3 regions of the Pelotomaculum schinkii genome follow, and region 2 is predicted to be linked to each of the others. Evidence: a T-box and tRNA genes for the amino acid it is inferred to sense, from the RefSeq annotation. Region 2 holds a T-box; the other regions hold tRNA genes.
The links. A T-box is a leader RNA that pairs with one kind of tRNA and senses whether it is charged. The one in region 2 lies ahead of leuS (leucine--tRNA ligase), so its partner is inferred to be a tRNA-Leu.
Positions count from the first base shown of each region.

Region 1: it encodes a tRNA-Leu, which carries the amino acid that the T-box ahead of leuS (leucine--tRNA ligase) is inferred to sense. The anticodon was not compared.
Region 3: it encodes a tRNA-Leu, which carries the amino acid that the T-box ahead of leuS (leucine--tRNA ligase) is inferred to sense. The anticodon was not compared.

Region 1 covers NZ_QFGA01000002.1:1,029,468-1,039,939, reverse strand. The annotation lists gene Psch_RS15760 (recombinase family protein) at 1-1,401, shown strand, start outside; tRNA gene Psch_RS15755 (tRNA-Leu) at 1,380-1,462, opposite strand; gene Psch_RS15750 (hypothetical protein) at 1,701-2,441, shown strand; gene pssA (CDP-diacylglycerol--serine O-phosphatidyltransferase) at 2,528-3,031, opposite strand; gene Psch_RS15740 (phosphatidylserine decarboxylase family protein) at 3,045-3,719, opposite strand; gene mnmL (tRNA modification radical SAM protein MnmL/YtqA) at 3,908-4,849, shown strand; gene Psch_RS15730 (cell wall hydrolase) at 5,191-5,883, shown strand; gene Psch_RS15725 (lytic transglycosylase domain-containing protein) at 5,914-6,480, opposite strand; gene coaE (dephospho-CoA kinase) at 6,547-7,164, opposite strand; gene ytaF (sporulation membrane protein YtaF) at 7,297-7,941, opposite strand; gene mutM (DNA-formamidopyrimidine glycosylase) at 8,057-8,884, opposite strand; gene polA (DNA polymerase I) at 8,897-10,472, opposite strand, start outside.
Region 2 covers NZ_QFGA01000001.1:872,557-883,028, reverse strand. The annotation lists gene Psch_RS04230 (TIGR03936 family radical SAM-associated protein) at 1-249, shown strand, start outside; gene Psch_RS04225 (Rne/Rng family ribonuclease) at 334-2,028, shown strand; gene rplU (50S ribosomal protein L21) at 2,186-2,497, shown strand; gene rpmA (50S ribosomal protein L27) at 2,547-2,813, shown strand; gene Psch_RS04210 (Spo0B domain-containing protein) at 2,952-3,530, shown strand; gene obgE (GTPase ObgE) at 3,551-4,819, shown strand; gene proB (glutamate 5-kinase) at 4,945-6,069, shown strand; gene nadD (nicotinate-nucleotide adenylyltransferase) at 6,158-6,784, shown strand; gene Psch_RS04190 (RNA recognition motif domain-containing protein) at 6,891-7,145, shown strand; gene rsfS (ribosome silencing factor) at 7,266-7,622, shown strand; T-box leader at 7,699-7,980, shown strand; gene leuS (leucine--tRNA ligase) at 8,185-10,472, shown strand, end outside.
Region 3 covers NZ_QFGA01000001.1:545,699-556,170, reverse strand. The annotation lists gene Psch_RS02765 (TM1266 family iron-only hydrogenase system putative regulator) at 1-130, shown strand, start outside; gene Psch_RS02760 (aspartate ammonia-lyase) at 147-1,574, shown strand; gene hydF ([FeFe] hydrogenase H-cluster maturation GTPase HydF) at 1,571-2,821, shown strand; gene hydE ([FeFe] hydrogenase H-cluster radical SAM maturase HydE) at 2,823-3,887, shown strand; gene Psch_RS02745 (YbjQ family protein) at 4,051-4,368, shown strand; gene Psch_RS02740 (redox-sensing transcriptional repressor Rex) at 4,582-5,214, shown strand; gene Psch_RS02735 (secondary thiamine-phosphate synthase enzyme YjbQ) at 5,308-5,715, shown strand; gene Psch_RS02730 (PFL family protein) at 5,762-7,120, opposite strand; gene Psch_RS02725 (ACT domain-containing protein) at 7,136-7,441, opposite strand; gene Psch_RS02720 (patatin-like phospholipase family protein) at 7,569-8,603, opposite strand; gene Psch_RS02715 (hypothetical protein) at 8,766-8,948, shown strand; tRNA gene Psch_RS02710 (tRNA-Leu) at 9,006-9,092, opposite strand; gene Psch_RS02705 (hypothetical protein) at 9,155-9,403, opposite strand; tRNA gene Psch_RS02700 (tRNA-Leu) at 9,537-9,623, opposite strand; gene Psch_RS02695 (hypothetical protein) at 9,812-9,958, shown strand; gene Psch_RS02690 (S1C family serine protease) at 10,118-10,472, shown strand, end outside.

The DNA.
Region 1 (10,472 bases), on a different contig from region 2:
CGCAGAAAACGGAAAGCGAATATCTTAAAAGCTGGTCTTGAGGAACATGGTATCCAGGTTATTTCAGTAACAAGCCCGTATGACCCGAATACGATTCAAGGGAAATGGATGGAGTCAATAGATGAAACCAGATCAGAAACTGAAAGTCTTGCAACTTCATTACATGTTTTGGAAAAAATGAAAGGAAATATTGCAATGCGCGATCCGGAAACAGGGTGGTGTTTTAAAAACGGCGGTCGTGCACCAGCAGGTTTTCGAAATATCCGAGTAGAGCGCGGAGTTGATCATCGAGGATTCCCAATTTATAAACAACTATGGGAGGTTGACGATGAATGGGGGCCGCTGTTAAAAACTATTGTGTTGGAGTGTAAAATAAAAAAGCGAATGTCACATAAAGCAATAGTTGAATATTTGAACTCCCAGGGAGTGAAAAGTCCTGAGGGAAGGCCAATTTGCGTAAGTTTTATTAGTGAGTTGTTTAGAGAGGACAGGCTGCTTCAGACTGCCGGCTATGCCTTCTGGAATCGTGAAGATAGACAGGCCAAGGGTACACGTTTTAAAGATAAAGACGAATGGGTAAAAGTTGCAAATGCACACCCTGCTATTATTACTGAGGAAGAAGCATTATTAGCTCGGAAATTGTGTGGAAGAAAACAAAGAAGTAAAACTCCGCCCCGCTTACATGACAGCCCCTGGCTATTCACCGGTAAAAATTATGATGGGGAGGACTTCTTTGTTTGCCTAGCTTGTGGAGGAAGAATGGCGAGCTATATACAAGGGGGGCGACACGCTAACAAGTACCGCTGTGGTACAATAACCTATCAAGGAAGAGAGGCTTGCCAGGATGTAAGGGTGGATAAGATTTGGCTTGAAACTGAAGTAATTAAGCAAATTAGGTTAAGGTTTTCTCCTGAAGCATTAGAATCACTGGTAGAAAAGATATCGGCTGCAATTGACGCTGAAACCAAAGAGTACCGGCAGGCCGCTAAAAAAATTGAAAAGGTTATTATTGAGAAACAAGCTGAAATTAAAAATCTTATTGCAGCTGTTGCATCAGGAGAAAACATCGAGCTCTATAATGATGCCATTAAACAGAGAAAAGTAGAAATCAGCGAGATGGAAAAACAAAAAGAAAAGCAGGCTCTGTCCAAGCCAGCTTTAGAAAAAATAGACACTATTCGATTAAGGGATTACGTCCAAAGTTTAGATCAGGTCTTAGCACATGGAACTAACCGAGAGCGTAGGGAGTTTATACGTACATTTATTCGCCGAATGGAATTTGATCCAGAAGCTTCTCGTATCACCATCCACTGGTACGCAGACCCAATTCAGGTTCATGAGACAGAAATTTTAACATCCAACAATGTGCGGTTTTTAACTGGTGTCGGAGGCGGGACTTGAACCCGCACGGTCACCCACACGCCCCTCAAACGTGCGCGTCTGCCTATTCCGCCACTCCGACATGTTTACTGGAAGCCTTAATGAGAGGGAACTACCTGTACTCGCAAAGGTTATTATACCAGACAGATATTCTTTAAGCAAGTGAAAGTCTTGCCTTTTTGATAAACTCCCTCTTTTAATAACCAATCTAGGTGTTGTAATTTGATAGAATTTAAGTTATTCTAATTTTATCAAATGATTAAATAAAACAACCTATTACTGGCGGCGGAGGCGCTGTTTTTTTATGGGGGGAGAAAAAATTGTATCCACAGACCCATATCTGCTTTGCTGAATGGATTACCAGAACAAAGGGGGACCCCGTTACGCTGGGCAGTATTCTGCCTGATATACTTAGCGGGGGTCTTTTTGATCACTATGAGTCGCACAGCAAGGGGGAGGAAATATATAGTTTTCTTAAGAAGCACAACACTCTTCTAGACTTTGGAAAGGCGCTTTTAACCCACGGGTTTGTGCCCAAAGGGCTCGACTACTACGGGGATGAGAAATACCTGGATTTTGAAAAGGGTTACTGTTTTGAAAAGGCCAAGCCGTTTATTTTAGAGACTGTGGAGGCCTGCAATATTCCGCTGTCCATGGGCTGGTGGAAGGCGCATAATATTGTCGAAATGGGTATTGAGCTGCTGGTCAGTTCGCGTGATTTTTACAGCGAACGATTTAAGAGCGCCTTTGCCAACCGTGTTTTAATATCCGAAGTTAACGAGATGTTACACGACCTTTGGAAACGTAATGACATAAAATTACCTTACAGGGTTGAAAAGTTTGCCGGGCTAATTGAACAAGATAAGGCCGACGCAGAGTCCCTGGCCGAAAAATACAGGCTTCAAATGTTCTTTAAACACAAAGTGGAAATAGACACCAAAAAGGTGGCGCTCCTCATTGAAAAAGCTGCGGCAAGCGTAGATAATGAGCTGGACGAGTTCTTCAGTACGACCGGGAATCTGGTCAAGAATAATATTACAAGCTTTATCCAGAGGGCCTAATAAAGAAAAACCTAAAGAAAGATAAAAGCGCCTGGACCACATCCAGGCGCTTTTGCGATAATTGTTAATATATGTACCTAAATGATTTAGATTTTGGGAATGCGAATGCTGCTTACCATCAGGAGCGCCAAAATGATGCTGAGAATTAACACCGCAGGAGTGCTGGGTACCAAGAGCACCAGTATAGACAGTATAGCGCCGGCAGCAGTGATAGGGACACCCAGAAAAAAGGTTGTCGACTGTGTTACGTTAAATCTGGCCAGTCGCAGGGCGCCGCACAGTGTGAAGAGCAAAAAGCAAAGCAACCCCGGGGTGCTAAGGTGGTGCGCCAGCGCACTGCTGTAGAGCAGAGCGGCGGGGGCCACACCGAAGGAAACCAGATCGGCTAGAGAATCAAACTCCTTGCCAAAATTCGATACAGCGTTGCAGCGGCGGGCTAAAATCCCGTCAACCCGGTCCAAAACGGCGGCCAGTACAATAAGGACAACGCTTAACTGGAAGTTGTAGTTTATTACAGAGGTGATGGCAGATACGCCGAGCAGTAAATTAGCGGCTGTACATAAGTTTGGCATTATCTCCATCCTGCTCATATGTTCACCCCCATCATTTATTATCGTCTAAGCCGGGCGGGAGCATTCCCAGGGCACTTTCTCCAGCCTTGACCTTATCACCTTTTTTGACATATAAATCAGAGCCGGTAGGAATGAATATTTCAGTACCCGAGCCAAATTTTATGATACCAATTAATTCTCCAACTGCCAACCTTTTCCCTTCGTCCGCCCAGCACTTAATACGGCGGGCGATGAACCCGGTAATCTGGCAGACCAGCACTTTAAAATCGCCGCTTTCTATGCCTATAAAATTCTTCTCATTTATATCTGAGGCGTGGCTTTTAAAGGCCGGGATAAACTTGCCCGGTCGATAGTACCTGTACCTTACCTCACCTTGCAAGGGGGAGCGGTTGAGGTGAACATTTAGAATAGATAGAAAGATGCTGATGCGTATAGCAGGACCCTGGATAAACCTGTCTTCAATCACCTCGTCAATCTCCATAATCACGCCGTCCGCCGGAGAAAGAATACAGTTCTTGTCGTCAGGGACATTCCTTTTAGGATTACGGAAAAAGAATAAAACAAAGACGATCAGAACTACCGGTACAACTGCCAGGGTTGGAAATATAAGGTAAAACACTGCTGCCAGCACGCTGAGGGCAACAATATAATGCCAGCACAGCTTTAGGGTTAAAGCGAAACGGGACAGCATATTTTCATTAACCACTCAGCCACTTTTCCCCTTTACCTAAATAAAAGATTTTGCCGCTCAAAAATAATCTTAGTCTATAATAACCTGTGAGGCAAAGCATTGCAAGATTAAAGCTGTCTTCCACAGACTGGAAAGGCTGGATTTTCCAAACTATTATCCACGTGGTAATATAAATTTATATTTCAATTAAGGTGGGGGAGCCAATGGGGAAAAACCGCTACAACCTGTATTCAGAACACCTGGTCAAGAAATTTGGAGAAAAGGTATACAAACTCCCGGTCAACCTGCCTGGGACCTGCCCCAATCGTGACGGAAAAGTCGGTTGGGGCGGGTGCATCTTTTGCGATGAAGATGGTTCAGGGTTCGAGTGTTTGTCCAATGATCTGGCAGTAGGACAGCAGGTGGCCATGAATAAAGCGTTCTTTCGCAAACGATACAATGCCGGAAAATTTATTGTTTACTTTCAGGCATTCACCAATACATACCTGCCGTTTGACCGCTTCAAGGCAAATATTCTGGACGCTTTGGACCAGGACGTGGTGGGCATATCCGTCTCAACCAGGCCTGACTGTGTAAACGACAGTTACCTGGATTTTTTGTATGCGGTAAAGGAAGACCATGGTGTGGATATCAATATTGAGCTTGGCCTGCAGACGGTTAACTATCGCACCCTGGCCAGGGTCAACCGGGGACATACCCTGGCGGAGTTTATCGATGCCGTACTGAGGATCAAAAAACACGGGTTTGCTGCCTGTGCGCACCTGATCCTGAATCTGCCCTGGGACGAACTGGCCGACACTGTGGAAAACGCTAAAATCCTTTCCGCCCTCGGTGTGGAATATGTAAAACTACATTCCCTGTATGTGGTGCGGGGAACAGCGCTTGGTGACATGTTCGAGCGCGGAGAGTTTGAGGTTATATCATTGCAGGATTATGTGGAAAGGGTGGGGGAATTTTTGGCCTACCTGGAGCCGTCCGTTGTAATCCAGCGACTGGTTGGCCGCGGCCCCAAGGACAGCCTTCTATTCAGCAACTGGGGCGTCAGTTGGTGGCTGGTAAAACAGCGTATTGAGGAGTATTTGGAGCAGAAGGATATTTACCAGGGGAAGAAATTCGATTACCTTAATGGAAAAGCGCTGAGATGAACTAACTTTGCTTTTTAATCTCACATTATATTGGTCTTAACCAGTTATGATGAAGTGTTATTTAATCACACTTGCTCTGTCCAGCAGTTTAAGGGATTTATACTGTATTCCTTTGAGGTCTTGTGCGAATGAATTCGCACCTACATATTTTTTGTATTTGATTGAATTAGAAAGAACAAATGAATTCTATCTTAAGTTCTTTAGTTGATGTTTTCAAAGTTGCTTGAAAAACAGTCTATCAGCTGTAATTTTAATTTGTCTCAAATATTACCTTTGACTATCATAAATCCTTAGGTTATACTCATAAAGTCCCCGGGAAAATGAAAATGGGGTGATATGATATGAAGATATCCAAGCTAATGAACCATATCAGGTTGGATTTAATGAGATTGTTGAAGGTTTGCAAGCGTATTAAACTTGAACAGCTTAAGATAGTAATAGGCAAGCTTTGCAGACAATATGACCAAACTAAGATGGGTATATGCCTGGCAGCATGTGTAATGTTGCTTCCGGCCGCTCTGTTGCTGCATCAGGGAGCAGCCCTTCAGAAAATCATGAAACCGGTTAAAGAGGAGCAGCAGATTATTTCTGCGCCGCCGGAAGAGCTGTCCGGGGACGTGCAGCAACCGGCGCAAGCCGGCCGGAGCGGGGTTCCCGAAACCTCCAGAGGCGGCCAGGTGGACCGCGCCAGTGTCAACCTGTTGGCCCAGGTTATCGAGGGTGAGGCTGCCGACGAACCGTATCAGGGCAAGGTAGCGGTAGGCGCTGTTATCTTGAACCGGACCGAAAGCGGTGAGTTTCCACACACTATCCCGGGGGTTATCTATGAACGAGACGCTTTCGAGTCGGTCAGCAACGGCCAGTTCCAGAGGCCCTTGAGCCGGGACTCGATGAATGCTGCAATTGAAGCCTTAAACGGCAGTGATCCCACCGGCGGGGCCCTTTACTTCTGGAACCCGGCCAAGTCCAGCAGCCAGTGGGTATGGTCCCGGCCAATCGTGACCCAAATCGGCAGGCACGTGTTTGCCCGCTGAGCGTGCGGTAGGGAGGCTAAATAAGCCTCCCTACTTGTATAAGTAGCTGTAGAGCCGGTAATAAAGTAAAACCTTTTTCACATAGTGTCTGGTTTCAGGAAAAGGGATCTGGGAAATGGAGGCTTCGGGGTTAATCAGGGTCTTTCCTGCAAGCCAGTCTTTGACATTCCCGCGCCCTCCGTTATAAGCCGCGAGAATCAGAACGGTACTGCCGTCGAACTCTTTGCCCAGGTCGGAAAGATACCAGGTCCCGAGCTTGATGTTGGTTTCCGGGTCGAAAAGAAATTCGCTGTCAAATGCAGATTCACCCGTCTGGCTGGCTGCCCAGAGGCCGGTCTCGGGCATAATTTGCATCAGTCCCCTGGCTCCCCGCACCGAAACCGCTTTGCTGTTGAAGTTGCTTTCAGCTTTAATCACAGCCGCAATCAGCGCAGGGTCCACATTGTAGACCTTGCCGTAAAAGGTTATGGTGTCATGATAAGGGAGCGGGTTAAAAAAACGGACGATGCTGTCAAAGTTGAGTATTGCCAGCAGTAAGAGAAAAATAAGGAGTATTCTGCGTTGCATCTTCTTCTTGTTGATCCTTTTGCGAGACACTGCCGACAAACATATCACTCCGCTTAGATTTTTGAGCTTATATAATGTTTATATGCTGCGCTTACCCTAGAGATGTTTTTTTTGGAATTCATCCCAGTTATGTTCCACTTGTTTTCTCGTGGCTGAAAAATCACCGCTGTTATCTATGACTCTTTTGGCGTACTTTAGCTTAACGGCCTGAGGAAGCTGTGCGTCCATCCGGCTGCGGGCTTCCTGGTCGGTCAGGTCGTCTCTTTCAACCAGCCGCTCGACCTGCTTGTCCTCGTCAACTTTTACCACCCATACCTCATCAACATCCCGGTCCAGTCCCACTTCAATCAGCAGGGGGGCCTCGATGACCAGTACCCCGGCAGGAGAAGAGGCATGCGGGTCCTGCCTGAAACAGGTGATGACACGGTCGATTGCCTCCTTAATGCGGGGGTGGGTGATCTGGTTTAGGCGGGCCCTGGCCCGGGGATCGGCAAAAACAATTGAACCCATTTTTTTACGGTCCAGCGAACCAGCCGGGTCCAGGATGTCAGGCCCAAATTCTCTTGTCAATTCTGCCAGGGCCGGGGCGCCGGGCAGCACAACTTCCCGTGCGACCTGGTCGGCGTCGACAACTTTCGCCCCTAAATCACGCAGAAGGCGGGCCACACTGCTTTTCCCGCTCCCAATGTTTCCTGTAAGCCCGATAACCGGCATGACAACCTCCCTAAATCTTCCCTTTTTATTTCTTCTTCGACTATTATTGTTCCTCCAAGAATATTTACAACCCCGAAAATAACGTTGCAGATTTGCTGGTTTTGATTCTCTACCGTGGCGCCGCTCCAAGGCTCAGCAGATTTTTAGAAGTCCCAGCAGAATCAGGATGCAGCCCGGCAGGGCGGTGAGCTGCCGTTCCAGCAGGCTGGCTCTGTTGCTGCGGCCGGCGGCTATTCCGAGGCAGGCCAATAAGAAATACCCGAGACCCACGGCCGGCGCGGTGATCAGCATGGAAAAACCAAGCAGGGAAACGGCACACCCGGCTACAAAGGCGTCCATCGCCAGTGCGGTCCCCAGGATGAGCGCCTCGCGCGGGGAGATCACCCCGGAACTGTCAAAGTCAGCCCGGGCCGGTTCCTTGAGGATCTGGATGACCAGGCCGAAGGGGCGGAGCCTTATTTCAACGCTTTTGGCTGAGGGGTGTTCAGGAGAAAGGCGACTTTTTAACTGTTTCTTCCATAGGGTTTGAAATAGTATCCAAAAGCCAATCAAAAGGAGCAAGGCGCTCCCCAGACGGTAAGCCAGGGGAGCCGGAATGTTTGCCGCCAGAAGCCGACCGGCGGCCATTGATATGGCGATTGAGAGCATGGAAACCAGGCTGATAATTAAAAGCGACAGAGGTGGAACTTTTATCGCTTTTACCCCGTAAGTGAGACCGGTGCTAAAGGAGTCAACATTCAGCGCCAGGGCAAAAAGGATATATAAAGGTATTTCCAATGTTCTTTGCCTCCTGCCAAAAGGGTTCATTCCCTTTTAATCTATGGAGGCTTGGAGCAGTTGGTTACTGACATCTTCGAAGGATTCCCCGGTTTGGAATATAGCCAACGAAAGACTAAATTTTTTGGCAGAAGGGACAGTAGTAGGAGCTGCGGCCGCCCACCTTTTTCCTGACGATGGGCCTGTTGCAGTGGGGACAGGGTTCACCCTCCCGGCTGTAGACCCGCAGCAGTTCCTGGTAGCCGCCGGCCCGGCCGTTGCCGTCAATAAAGTCCCGCACTGTGGTACCCCGGTTTTCGATGCCTTCCTGGAGCACCTCCTGGATAGCATGATAGAGGTGGGCGATTTCGCGGGGGGTTAATGTTGTGCAGAGGCGTTCCGGATTGATCCTGGCGCGGTGCAGCGCTTCATCGGTATAGATGTTGCCCAGTCCCGCGATAAAGGTTTGGTCAAGCAGCAGTGGCTTAATCCGGGCATGCCGGCGGCGCAGCTCTTTTTTTAAGTAATCCCTGGTGAAACGGTCGTCCAGGGGCTCAACACCCAAGTCCTTGAATCCGGCCAGTTCTTCCAGGGAAGGCACGGGGACCATCCACAGCCTTCCAAATTGGCGGGTATCACAAAAGCGGAGCTGGCAACCGTTGCTCAGCGTAAAGATAACATGGGTGTGCTTGGCTACAGGCGCTTCTTTTTCTGAATAAGTAAGCCTGCCGGTCATGCGCAGGTGTACCAGGAGGGTGTATTTTTCGCTGAGGTGTAAAAGCAGGTATTTGCCGCGCCTGTTGATCTTTATTATTTTTTTATCCAGGATAATTTCTTTGAACTGATCAGGGTCCGGGGTTTTGATAACCTTGGGCATCAGTATCTGGACAGCAGTAAACTTGAGCCCCGCAAGTTTGGGCTCAAGTGTCCGCCTGACGGTTTCCACTTCGGGAAGTTCCGGCATTATGTCATCTCCTTAGACCCTTTTTACGTCGTACCAGTTTGGCCCTATTTTAATATCGACGGTGAGCGGTACGTCCAAGACCAGGGCATTTTCCATGCAGTGCCTGACCAGCTCCTTCAGCCCGTCTATTTCTCCTGCTGGAGCGTCAAAAATAAGCTCATCGTGCACCTGGAGGAGCATTTTTGCTGTGAAGCCATGTTCGCCCAGCTCGCGGTGGATATTGACCATGGCCAGCTTGATGATATCCGCGGCGCTGCCCTGGATAGGGGTGTTCATGGCCGTCCTCTCACCGAAATTACGCAGAGTGCGGTTGGGGCTGAAGAGGTCGGGCAAGTAGCGGCGCCTGTTTAAAAGAGTGGTAACATAACCCTTTTCCCGCGCTTCGCGGATCACCCGCTCGATGTAGTTCTTAACTCCGGCATAACGGGCAAAATAGCTGTCAATATACCGTCTGGCCTCCTGGCGGGATACCTTGATGTCCCTGCTCAGGCCGAAATCGCTCAGGCCGTAGACGATACCGAAATTAACGGCTTTGGCCCGGCTGCGCATCTCCCGCGTCACGTCCTCCGGGGAGACGTCAAAGACCTCCGCGGCAGTCCTGGTGTGGATATCTTCCCCGTTATTGAAGGCATTAATCAGCACCGGGTCACCGCTTACATGAGCCAGTATGCGCAGCTCAATCTGCGAGTAGTCTGCAGTCAAAAGCAGGTTCTCCGGCTTGGAGGCAGTAAAAGCCCTGCGGATCAGGCGTCCTGCCTCCAGACGGATCGGTATATTCTGCAAATTAGGCTCTGAACTGGACAACCGCCCGGTCGCGGTAACCGTCTGGTGAAAAGTAGTGTGCAGGCGGCCGGTTTTAGGGTTGGTCAGAGCTGCCAGCCCGTCGGTGTAGGTTGACTTCAACTTTACCAGCTGGCGGTACTCCAAAATTTTGGCTACCACCTCGTGGGCCATGGCTAGTTCCTCCAATACCTCTGCATCGGTAGAATAACCGGTCTTGGTTTTTTTACCCGCAGGGAGCTTCAAATCCTCAAACAGGACTTTGCCCAGCTGTTTGGGTGAGTTGATATTAAATTCCTGGCCGGCCAGCCGGTAAATGGCGCCCGCCAGATTGTCAATCAAGCTGCCCAAATCTCTTGACATTTCTTCCAGCTTGCTTTTATTTACCGTGATCCCTTCGATTTCCATGCTGGCCAGGATTGCAACCAGAGGCATCTCCACGTCATAGAAAAGCCGGTCTTGTTCCTGGAGCTTCAGCTTATTGTCCAGCACCTCAACCAATTGCAGGATGCAATGCGCCCTGGCAGGGAGCTGGTCCTTGCCCCTGGGCAGTACCTCGCTCAAATGTTCCAAAGAGACATCCTCAAGTTCGCGGTTGGGGTTAGCCGGGTTGAGCAGGTACGCAGCGATCATGGTGTCGAAAGCCAGGTGCTTGAAGCCGATGCCGCTGCGCTGCAGCAGCCAGATGGTTTCCTTGCCGTTATGGCAGTATTTTTTGACGTTGGGGTCCTCGCAAACAACCTTCAAGGCCTCCATAGCTTTCGAGTTAAAATTGTCCGGGCTGGTTGCGGCTGTATTGGAAAACAAA
Region 2 (10,472 bases):
AAAAACAAGGCGGGGGAAAATAGAGTTTACGATATCAGGCCAGGCATTTTTGCCATGTCGGGCAGGTTGGATAATGATATAATAATAATTGAAACCGAGTTAAAAACCGGAAGCCGTGATAATATTAGGTTTGAGGAGGTGGTGGAGGCTTTTTCAACAAGCAGCGAACTACCAATAGAGGGAAAATATGTGCTGTACAGGACCTGCCTTTTTAGCGCGGTAGACAAAGATAATAAAACGCTGTGGTAAGGTGCTGTACCTAATAAATAAAAATATAACCTATCGGGTGTTTTAGAAGTATCTTGACGTATTTATAGAGGAGAAAGGATTTTTATGTTTAGGGAAATTGTCGTTAATGTTGCCGAAGAGGAAACCAGGGTCGCCGTACTGGAAGATCGAGTCCCTGTTGAAGTATATATTGAAAGGGCGATTAACCAGCGCCTGGTAGGCAATATCTTTAAAGGCCGGGTGGAGAATGTGCTGCCCGGCATGCAGGCGGCCTTTGTTAATATAGGATTGGAAAAAAATGCCTTTTTATACGTTGAGGACGCCCTGCCCGCACGCACGCCGGAAACCAACGGGATGAGCGGTTCGGCTCTTGGGAGCGCCAACATATGTGATATTTTAAAGCAGGGGCAGGAAACTCTGGTACAGATCGTCAAGGAGCCAATCGGTACCAAGGGACCACGTGTGACTATCCATATTACCCTGCCCGGACGTTACCTGGTGCTGATGCCCACAGTGGATTACATCGGTATTTCACGCCGGATCGAGTCCGACAAGGAGCGTGAGCGGCTGAAGGATCTTGCCGCCAGGGTTAAGCCGGAAGGTATGGGCTTAATCGTCCGTACTGTGGCGGAAGGGGTGGAGGAGGAAGAACTGCGCCAGGACATTAACCTGCTGACCAAACTGTGGCGCAAAATTCTCAGCAGGGCTGCGTACGGACCCGTACCAAACCTGGTTCACCGCGACCTGGAATTGGTCCAGCGGATTCTTAGAGACATTTTTACCGAGGACGTCGATCGCCTTACCCTGGACTCCCGCTACGAGTATGAAAAAGTGCTGGACCTTTTGGACATCACGGGTCCCCGCCTGAAGCTGAAAGTTTTTCTTGACGAGCGGGAAAATATTTTTGAGGAATATGGTATTGAGCAGGAAATAGAGAAGGCGTTAAAGCGTAAGGTCTGGCTTAAAAGCGGTGGGTACCTGGTGATAGACCAGTCCGAGGCGCTGACCGCCATTGACGTCAACACCGGGAAGTATGTGGGTACCACCAACCTTGAAGACACGGTAGTGAAGACCAATCTGGAAGCCGCCCGTGAAATCAGCAGGCAGCTGCGCCTGCGCAACATTGGTGGCATTGTTATCGTTGACTTTATTGACATGACCGAGGAAAGTCACCAGCAGGAGGTGCTGCAGGCGCTTGAAGCAGAGATTAAACGTGATAAAACTAAAACCAATATTTTGGGCATTACCCAACTGGGGCTGGTGGAAATGACCCGTAAGAAGGTTCGTCCCAGCCTGTCGGAAGTTTTACAGAAGCACTGTCCTTATTGCGATGGCAGAGGAAGGGTGCTTTCCGAGGAGACCCTGGGGATCCACTACAAGAACCAAATTTACAATATGGCCCGCCAGACCACGGCCCAGACCATCCTGGTGGAGGCCAACCCCGTGGTTGCGGCGCGGCTGATTGGCAGCGGTGGAGCCAATTTGCGCGACCTGGAAAGCAAGACCGGCAAAAACCTCTATATCCGGGGTTCGACCAACCAGCATATTGAGTCGGTGGCTATCCGTCCGCTGCAGGACAACGAGGGCATCCAGGCGCACAACTTCCCGGTTAAGCCCGGTGAAGTACTGGAAGTCAAGGTGGAAGAACCTCATGTTTCCAATACCAACGACGGTATTGCCAGGGTTAACGGTTTTATCCTGGACATCGAGGGCGCCGGGACCCTGGTTGGTGAGACCATACCTGTTGAAGTCAGCAAGGTCTACCGGACCTATGCTAAGGCGCGCCCGGTCAAAATCTGATTGAATTCTTGACAAAACCTCCCGGTGTGTTAAAATATTAAATTGTAGGCGTTTTTACTATGCGGTAACCGCACGGGACAGGTTTAAAAACGGGACTGCTGGTTTAAGTCCCTACCATCCCCGGCGAGTCCCGAAATATAAGGGGGTTTTTAGTTTAATGTACGCGATTATCGAAACAGGCGGCAAGCAGTACCGGGTGAGCGAGGGTGACACCCTCTATATTGAGAAGCTGCCCGCCCAACCTGATGAAACGGTTGAAATAGACCGTGTTCTGGCGCTGGTCGACGGCGATAGCGTGAAAATCGGTTCTCCGCTTGTGGATGGAGCCAGGGTAGTTTTAAAAGTGGTTCGCCACGGCAGGGGTAAGAAAATTATAGTCTTCAAGTATAAGGCTAAGAAGAATTACCGTCGCAAACAGGGCCATCGCCAGGCGTTCACCCAGGTGACTGTTGAAAAAATTGAAGCTTGATTGGCCTTTCGATAGAATTTAAAGTATTTGAAAAGAGAGGTGAATTGCATTGGCACATAAGAAAGGTGTAGGTAGTTCCCGGAACGGACGCGACTCCCAGCCCAAAATGCTCGGCGTGAAGCGGGCAGACGGCCAGTTTGTTTTGGCCGGCAATATTTTAGTCCGCCAGCGCGGCACCAGAATACACCCGGGCTTAAACGTCGGCAAAGGTGGGGACGACACCCTGTTTGCAAAGGTAGACGGTGTGGTCAGTTTTGAAAGAAAAGGCCGTGATAAGAAGGTTGTCAGTATTAATAAGGTCGAGGAAATTGTATAAAATGCATTGAAGAACAGCGGTCCTCCAGCGGACCGCTTATTTTTTTGAAGGGTTTAAAGAATGTTTCGTAGAATGTATATGTCACCATTTGGCAATCGTCAAAAAAGTGCTTTGGGAAACATTTAAGGAGGCTACGATTTGAATCTGGAAAAGCTCTTAGACGCTATTCAGGTGCAAAGGCATGATTTTTTAAATCATCTTCAAGTTATTTCCGGGCTGTTGCAGATGAATAAGGTAGACCGGGTTATGGACTACCTGAATCAGGTTTGCGTAGAGATAGCCCAGTACAGTAAGACGGCCAGGGTGGCCATACCGGAGCTGACCGCTGCCCTGATAATTGCCATCAACGATGCCGCCATGTACCAGATAGAGCTTGTGCTCAATATAACTTCTGACCTGTCGGAGAGCGCAGTCCCGGGACCGGTAGTAGGGGAGGTGCTGGAACTCTGCCTCAGGAGCGCTTTTGAGACGATGTCGGCGCCTGAAATTGTGGATAGGCGCATCGAAGTGGTCCTTGGTGAAAGTGAGAGGAAGTACACTTGCCGGTTGCTTTTCCCGGAACCCCTTTTGGCTGATCTCAGCCGTTTCGAGACCGCGCTTATACCGGCCGGGGAACTTCTCAGCCCGTATGGGGGGAGATTGAATCTGGCCGTGGCCAATAACGGCATTGAGATCTTTTTTACATTGCCCCGTCAAGGGCTTAATAAAATTGGTTAAAATATGAACGGGTGATATACATGTTTTTTGATAAAGCAAGGATTTTTGTCAAGGGCGGCGACGGAGGAAACGGCTGTGTCGCCATGCGGCGGGAAAAATACGTACCGGAAGGCGGCCCGTGGGGCGGTGACGGGGGCCGGGGCGGGGATATTGTGTTCCAGGCCGATGAAGGACTGCGCACCCTGGTGGACTTCCGTTACAAGCGCCACTATAAGGCACAACGGGGCAAGCACGGCGAAGGCAAAAACAGGTACGGGCTTTCTGCTGACGACCTGGTGGTCAGGTTGCCGGTCGGAACGGTAATCAGGGATGATGACACGGGCGAATTGATCGCGGACCTGGTCAGAAATGGCCAGCAGGTGGTAGTAGCCCGCGGCGGTCGCGGTGGCAGGGGCAACGCCCACTTCGCCACTCCCAACAACAAGGCTCCCAAACTGGCGGAAAAAGGCGAGCCGGGTGAGGAACGCTGGCTCAGTCTGGAACTCAAGCTTCTGGCGGATGTTGGTTTGGTGGGCTTCCCCAACGCGGGTAAATCAACTCTGATTTCGCAGGTATCCGCAGCTAAACCGAAGATAGCCAACTACCCCTTTACCACGGTTACGCCCAACCTGGGTGTGGTACGGGTCGATGACGGGCGCAGTTTTGTTATGGCCGACATTCCGGGCCTTATAAAAGGCGCTCACGCAGGCGCCGGCCTGGGACATGAGTTTCTGCGTCACGTGGAACGCACCAGGCTCTTGATCCATGTGCTGGATACCGCGGGTAGCGAGGGACGGGATCCGGTGGAGGATTTTAAGGTAACCAACCGCGAACTAATCTTGTACAATCCTGTGATCGGGTCCAGGCCACAGGTTATTGTCGCCAATAAAATGGACCTGCCTGAAGCTGCGGAAAACTTGACAAGGCTTAAGGAAGCCTATGGCAATGACTATGAGATCTTTCCCATCTCGGCGGCGACCGGCAGCGGGCTTGGCCCTTTAATTTACAAAGTAGCCGCGCTGCTGGAAGACCTTCCCGGTATAACTCCCCCTGAGGAAGAAACGGCGGAGCATGTCGTCCACCGTGCCGAACCGCGTTTCAGCATATCACGTGAGGAAGGGATCTTTCTGGTAGGCGGCAAGGAAATCAAACGCCACGTGGCCATGACCGACCTGGAAAACGATGAGGCGGTCGAGCGCCTGCAGTGGATCTTCAAGCGCATGGGTATCGATGACGCCCTTAAGGAGGCCGGCATAAAAGAGGGCGACACGGTTAAAATCGGAGATTTTGAATTTGAATATGTCGAATGAGCCGGCGCCTTTTCGAGCAATTTTCTGTCCGCCCCCTTGCTTCCTTTAGGTTTTTGAACTTTGTTCGTGAATATGGGTATGGTATACTTTTTCCAGGTTAATTTTGAATGATACGGGTGTAGTGCATGGGTAAACGTAATTTTCAGGTTTTCAAGCGGATCGTGGTTAAAGTGGGCACCAGTTCTGTTGCTCATGCCACCGGCAAGCCCAACCTTTTTAAGATTGAAAGCCTGGTCAGGCAGTTGGCGGACCTCTATAATATGGGCAAAGAAATAATTTTGGTCACTTCGGGGGCCATCGGAACGGGAGCAGGCAAGCTCGGCCTGCCGGGGCGCCCCAGGACCATCCCGGAGAAACAGGCGGCCGCCGCAGTTGGTCAGGGTGTCCTGATGCATATTTATGAAAAGCTGTTTGCCGAGTACGGGGTCACCGTGGGTCAAGTACTGTTAACCCGCGAGGATTTTTCCGACCGCAAGCGCTTTTTAAACGCCAGGAACTCCCTGCACGCGATGCTCCAGTTCGGGGTCATCCCCGTCATCAACGAGAACGATACAGTGGCGGTGGATGAGATCAAGCTGGGTGATAACGATAACCTGTCGGCCCTGGTGGCCACCCTGATCGACGCCGAACTACTGGTTTTGCTGTCTGACATAGATGGACTTTTTACTGCGGATCCGCGCAAAGAGAAAAGCGCCCAACTGATCCGGGACGTAACGGAAATGACTCCTGAAATTGAGGCCTTGTCCGGTGGCGCAGGCTCCAAACTGGGAACCGGCGGGATGGCTACCAAAATTCAGGCCGCCAGGATTGCCATGCATTCCGGTACTGTCACGGTTATAACCAATATGGAGGAAAAAAATATCATCCGTCGGGTTATTGAGGGAGAGGCGGTGGGTACCGTTTTTTGGCCTTGCGCCAATAAAATGGAAAACAAAAAGCGTTGGATAGCTTTCAGTTCCTCAATTTGCGGTAAGATATTCGTTGATGAGGGAGCCGCCCGGGCGCTGGCTAAACAGGGTAAAAGCCTGCTGCCATCCGGCATAACCAGAGTGGAAGGCTCTTTTGATATAGGCAACACGGTAGTTATCGCCGGACCGGACGGCACAGAGATAGCCAGGGGCATCGTTTCCTACTCCTCGGAAGATATTGAACGGATTAAAGGGGCGCAGACCAGGGACATAGCACGCATCCTGGGGCACAAGGATTTTGATGAAGTTATTCACCGGAACAACCTGGCTCTGGAACTGTAATATTCATATATATGGTTAACGAGTCTAACATGTAAGTTGTTTCTACATTTTACTTGCTTTTCTCCAGATCAGACGTTACAATTGCTTTATGAGTAAAGAGCCAAAACAAATATCCCGGCTTGGCATTATGGGGGGCACCTTTGATCCCATTCATTATGGGCATCTGGTGACCGCGGAGGGCGCCAGGTATGAATACGATCTGGAAAAGGTCATTTTCATCCCGGCCGGTCAGCCCCCTCATAAGCCAAATTTTAAACGAACTCAAGCCTGGCGCCGGTATGAGATGACCAGACTGGCCGTGGCCACGAATCCATTTTTCGAAGAGTCGCCTATCGAAATAGAGCGTCCAGGCCCGACCTACACTATTGATACCGTTCAGGAGATATCCCGCCTTTATCCTGGCGCCCAGATTTTTTTTATAACTGGGGCCGATGCAGTTGCGGAAATACTTAACTGGAAAAAGGTCGAAAGACTCTTATCAATTTGTCGATTTATAGCAGCCACCCGGCCTGGTTATAAACAGGGAGAGATATGGAAGAAAATAGGAGCCTTGCCGCAGGGTCTTAAAAATAATATTTTTTACATGGAAGTACCTGCCCTGGCCATATCTTCCACCGATATACGGCAGCGCGTACGCAAGGGAAAGCCGATTAAGTACCTTCTTCCCGAACCAGTTGAGACGTATATAACGAGCAATAATATTTACCTGGATTGAAATATGGAAAAATCTTTGACTGGTTAAGATTGCATTAGGTTATTCCCTTTTGCAAATAATAGCTTCATTAAAAACAGTTTCTTAAAGGGAAAGAGGTGATTAGTCAATGGCGCGAACCCTATATGTAGGCAATTTACCTTGGGCGACAAAAGCTGAAGATCTTGCTGACGCTTTTTCTGCGCACGGTGAAGTGTTGAGCAGTCGCGTTATTACTGATCGTGAGTCCGGTCGCTCCCGCGGGTTTGGCTTTGTTGAAGTCCGGGATGAAGATGCAGAGACCATGATCGCAGCAATGAACGGGACTGAGCTAAGCGGGCGGGTAATTACCGTCAATGAAGCCAAGGCAAGAGACGACCAGTAGAAATAGAAACCTCCCAAGAGGAGGTTTTTTCTTAACCTTTTATTGAAGCAGGAAACTTCCTGTCGTAGTAGAATACTATGGTGTATTGGAAGATACCCCCACCAACAAGGAGGAGTGACGTTGTTATTAAGTCCACAGGCAATGGTGAATATTGCTGTGCTGGCGGCGGAAGAAAAAAAATCTTGGGACGTGACCGTACTTGATATCAGGAAAATCACTGTTATTGCTGATTATTTTATCATCTGCAGCGGCAGGTCCAAGACCCAGGTGCAGGCCATCGCAGAGAACATTCTGGAAAAAATGGAAAGAGAAGGGGTCACCGCCCAGCGCCGGGAGGGCTTCAGGGAAGGTGAATGGGTACTTTTGGACTTCGGTGATGTTGTAGTCCATATCTTTCAGGATGCTGTTCGCCAGTTCTACAATCTTGAGCGCCTTTGGGGAGACGCGCCGGTGGTAGGGGTTCCGGTAAATATTTAAACAGCTGGCTGCTAATTATAGTTAGTTATATGTTGACAGAAGTTTTGGGTATCTTACAATAAGTCTCAGTTTAACTAGAAAGGCAATGATAGGGAGCAGTAGGCAGCGCAACTTATTCAGAGAGCCGCCGGATGGTGCAAGGCGGTGGGTCAGGCTGGCGAACTCGCCCAGGAGCCGCACGGGGGAAGCAGTACTCCGTGCCGGACGCGCCGTTATCGCGTGAAGCGGGTAAAGACGCGGGGGCTTAACGTCATCGAGCCGGTTTCCTCAAAAAAGGAAATGTTGTTCTGATGGTGGTTGGCTACAGGTTGCTTTGCCAAAAAGGGTGGTACCGCGGGAAAAACCTCTCGTCCCTGTTGGGATGAAGAGGGTTTTTTTATTTATTCTGCTTTTCTATGATGTCGTATGCGAATGAATACGCCCGCATTTTTTTACGAAAACACTATCAATTATGATAGAAACTTGAGGATTTACAGATTTTGTGATAGAATTTTTGGGGGAAGGCGGGCTTTTGCCCGCTTTAATCCAGTAGCGCGCACTTTTGCTATTAGGGGGATGTCCTATTAACGACAAATATAATTTTTCAGAAGTTGAAGCCAAATGGCAGACCCGCTGGGCAGAAGAGGGAACATATGAAATCCCCGATTATTCGGATCGTCCCAAGTATTACTGCCTTGAAATGTTTCCGTACCCGTCCGGCAAACTACATATGGGCCATGTCAGGAACTACTCCATCGGCGATGTGGTAGCCCGGTTTAAAACGATGCAGGGCTTGCACGTCCTTCATCCGATGGGTTGGGACGCCTTCGGCCTGCCGGCTGAGAATGCGGCGATCAAACACGGCGGCATCCATCCGGCCGACTGGACTTTTGCTAATATCGACAACATGCGGGCCCAGTTAAAGCAGATGGGAATCAGCTACGACTGGAACCGGGAAGTTGCAACCTGCCATCCCGGGTACTACAAGTGGACGCAGTGGCTTTTTCTCCAGCTTTTTAAAAACGGACTGGCTTACAAAAAGGAAGCTGCCGTCAACTGGTGCCCTGCCTGCGCCACGGTGTTGGCCAACGAACAGGTCAAGGACGGGGGTTGTGAGCGTTGCAATACCCCTGTGGAAAAAAAGGAACTGGCGCAGTGGTTTTTTAAGATTACCGACTATGCGGAGCGCCTGCTGCAAGACCTGGAACTCCTGCCGGGCTGGCCTGATAAGGTCAAGACCATGCAGGAGCACTGGATCGGTCGCAGCGAGGGCGCGGAGATAGATTTTAAGCTGGACGGACTCGACGGGGTCATCACAGTCTACACAACACGGCCGGATACCATTTTTGGGGTAACTTACATGGTCCTGGCGCCGGAACACCCGTTGGTGGAAAAGCTGATTGCAGGCTCAGAGCGGGAAGCGGAGATCAAAGAGTTTATCCGCAAGGTGCGGAACTTGAGCGAAATCGACCGTACTTCGAACGAGGTAGAAAAGGTTGGTTTGCAGACCGGGGCATATTGTATCAACCCCCTGAATGGGGAAAAAGTTCCGGTACTGATTGCCAACTACGTCCTGCTGGAATACGGCACAGGCTGTGTCATGGGCGTGCCTGCCCACGACCAGCGTGACTTTGAATTTGCCCGTAAGTACGGCTACCCAGTCCGTGTGGTGATCCAGCCGGAGGGCATTGAGCTGGATGCGGCGACCATGGAATCAGCCTATGATGGGGAAGGCTTACTGGTCAACTCCGGTCGCTTTAACGGACTGCCCAATACTCGCGCCATGAAAGAAATCACCAGCGAACTTGCAGGTATGGGTAATGGTAAGTTCCGGGTCAATTATCGTCTGAGGGACTGGCTGATTTCCCGCCAGCGCTACTGGGGCGCGCCAATTCCGATCATATATTGTGAACGTTGCGGGGTTGTTCCGGTACCAGAGACTGACCTGCCGGTGCTGCTGCCCATGGACGTGGAGTTTAAACCCACCGGCAGGTCGCCGCTGGCTGACTGCCCTGATTTTGTCAACACCGCTTGCCCCTCATGCGGCGGGGCGGCGATCAGAGAAACCGATACTATGGACACCTTTATGTGCTCTTCCTGGTACTACTACCGTTACACCAGCCCGAGAGATATTGACGGGCCCTGGGATAAAGCCAAGGTGGACTACTGGCTGCCGGTAGACCAGTATATCGGCGGGGTGGAACACGCCATCCTGCACCTTTTATACTCGCGTTTCTTCACCAAAGTGCTCTATGACTTGAAACTGATTAGCAATCAGGAGCCGTTTACCAACCTGCTTACGCAGGGGATGGTTCTAAAAGACGGGACCAAGATGTCCAAATCCAAGGGCAATGTGGTGAGCCCGGAGGATATTGTGGCCCGTTACGGGGCTGATACCGCCAGGCTGTTCATTCTCTTCGCGGCGCCTCCGGAGCGCGACCTGGAATGGAGCGACCAGGGGGTGGAGGGCTGTTTCCGTTTCCTCAAAAGAGTCTGGCGTCTGGTGGCTTCACTGGCGTCTACCCTGAAAACCGCGCCAAAGCGTCCGTCCAGTGGACTCGTTGGCCTAAACCGGTCGATGCGGAGAGTTACCCACGCCACCATCAAGAAAGTGACGGAGGACATCAGCGCCAGGTTTAATTTTAATACCGCCGTTAGTGCAGTAATGGAGATGGTCAACGCTCTTTACCAGTACAAGGAACTACCCGAAACTGACCGTGATCCGGCAGTAATAAGAGAGGCAGTGGAAAGCCTGCTGCTCCTCTTGGCGCCCTTCGCCCCGCATATAACTGAAGAATTGTGGGAGGAGACCGGTCATACCGGCAGCATCCACCGGCAGCCCTGGCCTTCCTTCGACCAGGCGGCGCTAGT
Region 3 (10,472 bases), 330 kb from region 2:
CCGGGACCGCAATCTCTCGATTATCTCCCTGATTGTGGACGGATCTACGGACGAGATTGGCGCTATGACCGGTAAGCTTGGCAGCCTTACCGGAGTTAAAGTAAAAACAGCGCTATTGACAAAAGGTTAGACTGGAGGGCCGTTAAGTGGAGTTTCGCATTGAAAAGGATATGCTTGGTGAAGTAAAAGTTCCACAGGCAGCCTATTACGGCATCCATACCGTTCGTGCGGCCGGCAATTTTCCGGTATCCGGATTTAAAACAAACCCCTTCCTAATCAGAGCGGTGGCCCAGGTCAAGCAGGCAGCGGCAGAGGCCAATATGAGCGCGGGACTGTTGGACCGCAGGATTGGCGAAGCCATCGTCAAGGCTGCAGGCGAGGTAGCTGGCGGTGGACTGTCCGACCAGTTTATTGTTGATGCCTTTCAGGGCGGGGCGGGGACATCCACCAACATGAACGTTAATGAAGTGATTGCCAACCGTGCCATAGAACTCCTCAGGGGGCAAAAAGGGGACTACCTGCTGGTTGACCCTTTGGAGCACGTAAATTTATCCCAGTCGACAAACGATGTCTATCCGACCGCCCTGCGGGTTGCCGCCATTGGCAGGGTCCTGGACCTCAGCGAGGTACTGGCTGATCTCCAGGGCGCCCTGCAGGAAAAAGAGGCGTCGTTCGCAGGGATATTAAAAATTGGCCGCACTGAGATGCAGGACGCAGTGCCGGTTACGCTGGGGCAGGAATTCAGCGCCTATGCCGAAGCCATTGCCAGAGACCGCTGGCGCCTTTATAAGGTCGAAGAGAGGCTGCGTCAGGTTAACCTGGGTGGTACTGCGGTGGGTACGGGTTTGAACGCCAATCCTCATTATATCTACTCAGTTATTGAAGAACTTCGAGCTATAACCGGGTACGGTTTAGCACGTTCTGAGAATACCATAGACCTGACCCAGAATACCGATGTCTTCGTGGAGGTGTCCGGTCTTTTAAAAGCGGCGGCGGTAAACCTGGCCAAGATGGCCGGTGACCTGAGGCTTCTTTCCTCAGGCCCCCTCGGAGGTCTGGCTGAAATCAAGCTGCCGGAAATACAGGCCGGGTCATCGATCATGCCAGGCAAGGTAAACCCGGTGATTCCTGAAATGATTACCCAGGTTTCCTTCCAGGTGATGGGCAACGATCAGGTCCTTGCGGCAGCCGCAGCGGCGGGTAGTTTAGAATTGAACGCCTTTATGCCGGTCATTGCTCATACCCTGCTCCAGTCCTTGGAAATGCTGATCAATGCGGTTAACATCTTAAACGAAAAATGTGTTAAAGGGATCATGGCGGATGAGGCCAGGTGCCGTCGCTGGCTGGAAGAAAGCCACGGTTTTATTACCGCCTTAACTCCCCACCTGGGTTACGGTCAAGCTGCGGAACTAGTTAAGCAAGCCAGGCGGGAGAGCAAGAATTTAAGGGAAGTCGTCATAGAATCAGGATTATTTACCTCAGAAGACCTGGCAGCTATTTTTACTCCTGGTGAACTTACCAGGCCGGGTGTGGCCGGGACCAAATACCTGAAAAAAGGCAGGGATAAAAGATGAGTGTGGGGAGTTTAAATGACACACCGCGGGGAAATAGGCTCCATATCGCTATTTTCGGCCGCCGCAATGCCGGCAAGTCCAGCCTGATCAACGCGTTGACCAACCAGGAAATCGCTATCGTATCCAGCATTCCGGGCACAACTACCGACCCCGTTTACAAGTCGATGGAAATCCTGCCGGTAGGTCCCGTGGTGATAATTGACACAGCCGGTATTGACGACGTGGGCGAACTGGGCGACCTGCGTATTCAGAAGACAATTGCCGTACTTCACAAGGCTGACTTGATGCTCCTGGTAATCGACCCGGTACAGGGCGCCGGGGAATATGAGAAGGATTTGATCAAGAAAGCCGCAGAGCAGGGAGTGCCGGTAGTCGGAGTCTTGAACAAGATGGATCTTAACCAGGAGGCCGGGTCGGAGGCAGTGGAGGAAATCCTGGGGATTAAGGTTGTGCCGGTAAGCGCTGTGACCAGGTTGGGCATCGAGGGTTTAAAAAAGGAAATCATCAAGGCTGCGCCCAAGGAGTGGACCTCGCCAACTATCCTCGGGGACCTGATTGACCCGGGCGATACCGTGGTGCTGGTAGTTCCCATAGACCTGGCAGCCCCCAAAGGCAGGATCATCCTGCCCCAGGTGCAGACTATCAGGGACCTCCTGGATAATGACGCCATTACCCTGGTAGTCAAGGAAAGGGAACTTAAGAGAGCGTTGGCAGGGCTTTCCTCCAAACCCAAGCTGGTAGTTACGGACTCGCAGGCTTTTTTGAAAGTGGACGCTGATACTCCTGGAGACGTGATGATGACCTCATTTTCCATACTGTTTGCCCGTTACAAGGGGAATCTGGAGGCGCTGGTGGCAGGGGCGATGGCAGTTGACAGATTGAAGCCCGGGGATCGTGTTCTTGTTGCCGAGGCCTGCACCCACCACCGGGTATCGGACGATATCGGCACCGTAAAAATTCCCCGCTGGCTGCGCCAAAAGGCGGGAGGAGAACTGCATTTCGACTGGTCCAGCGGAAATACGCTGCCGGCTGACCTGGGGCAGTACAACCTGATTGTTCACTGTGGGGCCTGCATGATTAACCGTAAGGAAATGCTGCACCGGATTATACAGGCCAACAGCGCCGGGGCGCCGGTGGTAAATTACGGGGTGCTGATTGCCCACGTGCACGGCATATTGAGGAGGGCTCTATCACCCTTCCCCTCTGCGCTTCAGCTGCTGGACGAAATTGAGACTGGAGTGAATTAAGTTGAGAAAAAAGTTCTTGGAAGTGTTGGAGCGTGCCGCCAAGTTCCTGGAACTGACCAGGGAGGACCTGGTGGCTCTGCTCAGCGCGGACGATGAGGAAAGTATCGCCCTCTTTCATCTGGCAGATAAGACGCGGGCCAGGTTTGTAGGGGATGAAATCCATTTGCGGGGTATCATTGAATTTTCCAATCACTGTGCCAGGAACTGTTCCTATTGCGGCTTGCGCAAGGATAACCTGGAAGTTGCCAGGTACCGTATGCCTCCTTGGGAAATCATCGAGAGCGCCGGCGCGGCGGCTGCACTTGGTTGTCGCACCATCGTGCTGCAATCAGGCGAGGAAGGGTATTATTCGGGAGAAATGCTGGCCGGAATTATCCGGGCCATCAAGAAGGACAATGATGTTGCGATCACGCTTTCCGTCGGGGACCGTTCCCGCCAGGATTACACCCTATTTAGGAAGGCCGGGGCGGACCGCTATTTATTAAAGCATGAAACAAGCGACCCGCGCCTTTTTGCCCGCTTACGTCCAGGCACATTCCTGGAAGAGCGATTGGAAAGACAGAGGTGGCTCTCGGAGCTGGGATACCAGGTCGGCTCCGGCAACATGGTGGGTTTGCCCGGGCAGACTTTAGAAACTCTGGCGGATGATATCCTGCTGTTTCGCAGGATGGGTATAGAAATGGCCGGAATCGGTCCCTTTATACCAAGCAGCCGGACACCTCTAGCCGGGGAGGCCGGTGGGACCTTGGCAATGACCTTGAAGACGCTGGCCGTTGCCCGGCTGGCTATGCCGCGCGCGCACCTGCCCGCGACAACATCGGCAGCGACGATTGATCCGCTGGGCAGGGTAAAGGTTTTACAATGTGGCGCCAACGTTATTATGCCAAACATGACACCGGCCAAGTACCGGGAGGATTACGCCATTTATCCGGGCAAAATCGGTCTGAACGATACGCCGGAGGAAAGCTACGCCAGGGCGGTCATGGATGTTGAAAAATCCGGACGCCGCGTGGGGGCCGGCTATGGCCACACGCTGCAGCATGAAAAGAGTTGCTCTGGACTGTAGTCCGTCTAGGGTCTGCTTGAGAAAGCAATGGCCGGCAACCCTGCAGTCCATGAGATAGTCGAGACTACCTTGGAGTAGATTGGTAAAAGGCAGCGAATTTATTTTACTGGGTGGAAGATTTGTTGACGAAGAGAGGGTATAATAATTCTAAGGGGGGACTTAGATGATTTTAACCACAACACAAACCATTGAAGGTAAACCGGTACTGCAGTATTTATCCATCGTGTCTGGTGAGGCAATTATGGGCGCCAATATCGTGCGGGATCTCTTTGCCAGTATTACCGATATTGTGGGCGGCCGCTCCGGTGCCTATGAACAAAAACTGGCCCAAGCAAGGCAGCTCGCGCTTGAAGAGATGTCCCAGCAGGCGCAAGCCTTGGGAGCCAATGCGGTGGTGGGAGTTGATTTGGATTACGAGGTAATCAGGGAAGGGATGCTGATGGTAACAGCAAGCGGTACCGCTGTTGTTGTAGCCAAGTAAGCTATTATTCGATAAGTCACCCTTTGCTATGATAGGGTGGCTTATTTGTTTTTTTTAATGAACATATCCACTGAAGTTATCAAAAGGGTTTGACGTTTTTCATGCGGATCATTTACAATAAAACAGTGCTACAAGTTTGTGAAAACCAGCACGTTGGGATAATTTAGTAATACCCTTGTTGAGAGGGGAACACATACCTGGTGGAGGAGTAATATGAAAACCCAAAGGGTGCCCGAAGCAACTATTAACAGGTTGTCGGTTTACTCCAGGTTTCTGGAGCGGCTGGACGAAAAAGGCATAATTACCGTATCATCTAATGAAATTGCCGAAGGGGTAGGGGTAAGCCCACCTCAGGTTAGAAAAGATTTAGCGTACTTTGGTGAGTTCGGCACCCGTGGTGTAGGCTATAATGTACAGGACCTCATGCGCTATACCTTAAAAATTCTCGGTCTGAACGTACCCTGGCCACTGCTGTTGGTTGGGGCGGGAAACCTCGGCTACGCCCTTTCAACCTACCGGGGGTTTAACAGCCGGGGATTTTCCGTCGTTGGCGTTTTTGACAATGACCTTAATAAAATTGGTAGAAAGGTCGGGGACCTGGATGTCTACCCGCCGGAGAAGATGCCGGATATTATCAATAAGCATAAGGTACGTATCGGAATAATTGCTGTTCCCCCCAAATCAGCCCAGGATGTTGCCGATTTAATGGTAAAAAACAGGTTGCACGCAATCCTCAATTTTGCTCCCGTTTCACTTAATGTGCCTGAGCACATTGTGTATAGGAATGTTGACCTTTCCGTTAACCTGGAGATACTAACCTTTAACCTGGGCATAAGAGATTCTTAGTCCCTGGTTATAACATGAATAATTTGAATCATAAAGGGATTTAGGAAACGTTGCACCGGGGTTACCGGCTTTAACGCAAAGGGGCAAGAGGGTATGAGTTCAAGAACCTATACACTGGACGTCAACACCCGTGAACGGACGCAATTACTGGATATTACCTCAGCGGTCGGCCGGCTGGTTGCCCAGAGCGGAGTAGCGGAAGGTACCTGCCTGCTCTATGTTCCGCATACCACGGCCGGCCTTACTATAAATGAAAATGCCGACCCCACGGTGGCGGCCGACATGCTGATGGAACTTAACAAGCTGGTACCCTTTGATGACGGCTACAGGCATAGTGAAGGCAACTCGGCCGCCCATATCAAATCGTCGCTGGTGGGGGTTAGCCTTGTTCTGTTTATCAGCGGCGGAAAGCTCCAGTTGGGGACCTGGCAGGGTGTGTATTTTTGCGAATTCGACGGTCCCAGACGGAGGAAGGTTATGGTCAAAATGGTTCAGGAGTAGCCTGACCATATCCATATCAAAAGCCGTAATTTCTATTGTCGGCAGCTTAGTTGGTCAAGCCTTGGATAGGGGCGGGTATTCTACCGCCACGCCGCACGAAATCAGCGGGTGAAAACGGCTTTACAGGAATCACCGGGGCACTGCCCAGCAAGCCGCCGTATTCGACGTAATCGCCCACTTTTTTACCCACCGCGGGAATCATCCGTACAGCGGTGGTTTTTTTGTTAATCATGCCTATGGCTGCTTCATCTGCAATAATCGCGGCGATTGTCTCTGCCGGTGTATCACCTGGTACGGCGATCATATCCAACCCGACCGAGCATACACAAGTCATAGCCTCAAGCTTTTCCAGAGTAAGAGCGCCAGCCTCGGCGGCACGGATCATGCCGGCGTCTTCGCTAAGAGGAATGAAAGCCCCTGAAAGGCCTCCAACGTAGGATGAGGCCATGGCGCCGCCTTTTTTAACAGCGTCATTCAAGAGGGCCAGCGCGGCCGTGGTCCCGTGCGTACCGCATATTTCAATGCCCATTGCTTCCAGGATCTCGGCAACGCTGTCCCCGATCGCCGGGGTGGGAGCCAGCGATATGTCGACAATGCCAAAGGGAACCCCAAGTCTTTCTGCGGCGGTTCGCCCTACCAACTCACCCATCCTGGTAATCTTGAAAGCGGTTTTCTTGATAGTTTCGGCCAGCACTCCAAAGTCTGCTCCCTTAACAGTTTCAACCGCCTTTTTTACTACACCGGGACCGCTTACACCGACGTTGATGACGCACTCCGGCTCGCCGATACCGTGAAAGGCCCCCGCCATAAAAGGGTTGTCCTCCGGCACATTGGCAAAAACAACCAGCTTGGCGCATCCCAGCCCGTCCCGGTCAGCCGTAAGCTCTGCGGTTTTTTTTATAACCTGGCCCATGCGGTATACCGCGTCCATATTTATTCCGGCATGAGTTGTCGCCACATTTACGGAGGAGCAAACCCTGGTTGTGACGTCCAGCGCTTCAGGGATACTGTCGATCAGGCGGTGGTCGGCTCCGGTAAACCCTTTATGCACCAGCGCGGAATAGCCGCCGATAAAATTGACCCCGACAGCGGCGGCAGCATCGTCCATGGTCCTGGCGAAGTCAACCATATCACCCTTTACGCTGCTTTCGGCGACCAGGGCCATGGGTGTCACCGAGATCCTCTTGTTGACAATGGGCAGGCCGTATTCGCGCTCTATCTGCTCCCCGGTTTTGACCAGTTGGCCGGCCAGTCTCGTGATTTTGTCATAAATTTTGGTCCTCGTCTGGCGGGAGTCCGGTCCGGCACAGTCCCGCAGACTGATACCCATGGTAATCGTGCGGATATCAAGGTTTTCCTCCTGCACCATCTTGATAGTTTCCATTATCTCCTGTAAGGTGAGCATCTTATTCCCCCCCGGCTAAATCCTGTGCATGAATTTGAAGACATCTTCGTGCTGAGCATCGATCCTCACACCCAGTTCAAGTCCCTTTGCGGCCAATCTTTCCTTTAAGGTGCTCAAGTCCACAGGGCTGCCGGACATATCCGCAACCATGACCATCACCAGAAATTCCTGCAAAATGGTCTGGCTGATGTCCAGAATATTAATGCCGTTTGACGCGAGTACCTGGGCCACTCCGGCGATAATGCCCACGCAGTCCGGCCCCACGACGGTAACTATGACCCGGTTCCCCTTTGATTCAGTCTTCTTAAGCTCCGCAAGCATCATAGTTCTCCCCTTTAACAAAAAAATTAAAGCTGGCGGCCAGCTTTGCTTACGCATATAGAGTATGCGATATTCCCACGAAATATGGGGAAATATAAAATAATCTTAACCTTGGCTGATCTAAAAGTCAAACCTTTTTACGGGCGCCTGACGCAGGCTTATTATGCAAAAGCTGCAAGTTGGGTAGTGTGTGAAGACGTGGATAATTGCAACACTGGAGTTTGAAAGCTTCAAAGTTCCAGCCCTCGAAGAAACCTACCGCCGCTTGTACTCCGGCCTCGAATAACGCATCCTTTTCCTTGTTGATGGTGTCAAAATCAGTAGTCTTAATCCCAAGCGAGGGTATTGAAATGGTGCGGAGGCTGCTTTTGAGGTTCGACTCATGGATTTTGTCATGAGCTTCCAGCATAGTTGAAAGTATGGCTTTGAAAAGGTCGAAGGGGTTGTTGATGCGCGAGGGTTCGGTTTGATCTTCCTCCACAATTTTAAAGCCAAAAGTCGGCCAGGCGGGGACATCATCGTCGTCGAATACCCAGACTGGAAAATTGCTGAGTACTCCACCATCAATTAAATAGTTTAGTTTCTGTCTATTTTTCAAACTGCTGGAAACAATGCGGCAGGGTTCAAAAAAGAAGGGAAGTGAGGAACTCATCCTTACTGCCTTGCATACTTCCATGCTGTCAGGATCAATACCGTAGTCTATGAAATCGTAGGGCAGCCTTAACAGCTTGCGCCTGGTGACATCTGTGGCGGTAACAACAAGTTTGTAGTGGCGGATAGGATCGCTGTCATACTCTTTCTGGACAAGGTCTTTAAATGTGACAATCCCTTTTGCGGCCAATAATCCCCGGATCAGGCTTTCCAGGTGATTTCCCACGTAAAGACCGTGCTTGAACCACAGGTTAAGCGCATGACCGATAATGGGTATTCGTCCCACCCAGTCAACATCCTTTAAGTATCTGAAATCAAGTTTCCAGATCTGCTCTTTAATTTCAAGCGCCGAATACCCCGCCGCAACCAGGGCTGCGATGATTGCGCCGGCAGAAGAGCCAGCCACGTTTACCCACTGGTAACCCCGCCTCTCGGCTTCAAAAAGAGCGCCTAGCATACCGAAGGCTTTAACGCCGCCACCTTCAAAAATTGCATCAGCCTTTTTCTTCAAAATTATCACCCCCTCCGAAAAATATTATTGAGCCGTGTTGAAAAAGGTGACAATTATATTTAACTTACTTTAATCGGGCTAATGCTTGTGTTTTATTGTTGACAGAACACGTGTTCTGATGTAGTATGATAACAAACATATGTACGACAAGGGGGCGTCTTGATGGATAGAGTTATGAGAATTAAAGAAGAGTATGCGTGTTATACGGACTTCGTGTTGATCGACCGGTTATTGGATTGGTTGGAGAGGGAGGACGGGGAGCTGGAGATATTGGCGGGTTTCTGGCTTTGCCTGGCTGCTGTGACCTACTTTGCCGCACATCTGGTCCGGGCTTTCATGAGGTGATAGTTGCCGCAACAATAAAATAAAAAGCCCCCCGAACCCGGAAGCCTTGATTTTAATTGGTGCGGCAGAAAGGACTTGAACCTTCACATCCTTACGGACACAAGAACCTGAATCTTGCGCGTCTGCCAATTCCGCCACTGCCGCATGTAGAGCTGTGAATTTTTGAAGTAAGTATTTCTGAATATTTACTTGGGGAGGTTTATAATTTATTTAAAAGTTTCTTGAATTTCTTCAATCCAGACTTTGCCTTCCAACCCGTCAGTTGATTTGTTAATTTTTTCCAACACAATCTTATATCCATCGACTTCACAAATTTCTGTGCACTCAAAATTATCTTTAACCCAGGAAAATTCCTTGTTAATCTCTTCACTTTTTTTTTGAAATAAATCATCGGTATCTTTAGCTACTTTAAATTCACCTTTTTGAGCATATTCGCAAAGCCAATAGAGTTTCATCGTTCACTCTCCTTTTTTAAGGTAATTGTACCATAATTTTGATTGGGCGTAAATTTTAAATATCGGCAATATTAGAGGGTGACAACAAAAAGGCTAGAACCCTGTGTAAGTGTTCTAACCCTGAAAAAAATATTGGTGCGGCAGAAAGGACTTGAACCTTCACACCCTTACGGGCACAAGAACCTGAATCTTGCGCGTCTGCCAATTCCGCCACTGCCGCATACAATTAAATTTATTCCGGCGAAAACCGCATAGATACTATAGCATAATTATTAATGACCTGTCAACAGCCATGAAGTCTGTAAATTAAGGGATTTGACTTTAACCTGTGTCATTAATTCACTTTAAAACGGCGCATTTCATTTGCCGTTCAGGGGCAACCTTTAACTTAAAGAAAGGGAGGCGCTTATGGGCAAAAGGGTGAAAGGTGTTTTAAAGGGATGTAAAGTCCCGTCGACTGCAACAATGGGCTATAAGGAAACATGGGATATGGGCAAGGCGGCCAACTCCAAGAAAAGGTGGAAGTTGACCCCCCCTGACAGGCCCAGCGTATAAAAATTTAGCATATCAAAACGGGGTTTGGCTATCCGGTCGAGCCCTGTTTGATTTTATGCTATTAATATTTGTTAACATATCGACAGCAACTGGACTATTTGACGTTTTCCGGATATGATAACCTTGGCCTCCCAAATTTGCTCCCGGAGCGTGTGTACCATGGACAGGGAAGAAGATTACTATGGGCTTGAAGATGGCTATGCAGAGGAAAATACTGACGGTGAAGAAAATACTGCCGGCCGGCCGGCTCTTTTTAGGTTTGCTGCACTAATAACGCTTTTGGCTTTTATCGGTCTTGTTGCTGCCACATCCCTCCAGTCATTCGGGAACGCTCCGTTAGCTGAGCTAATTACCGAATCGCTTCACCTGAAAAAAGATATAGATAATGAAATGATGCAGGCTGTGGTGCAGGTCCAGGTGGTGGCACGTAAAAATGGTTCCTCTATCACAGTGGAGCAGAAGCGCGGTACTGGGTTTAATATCAACCCGCAGGGGGTAATTGTCACCAATCACC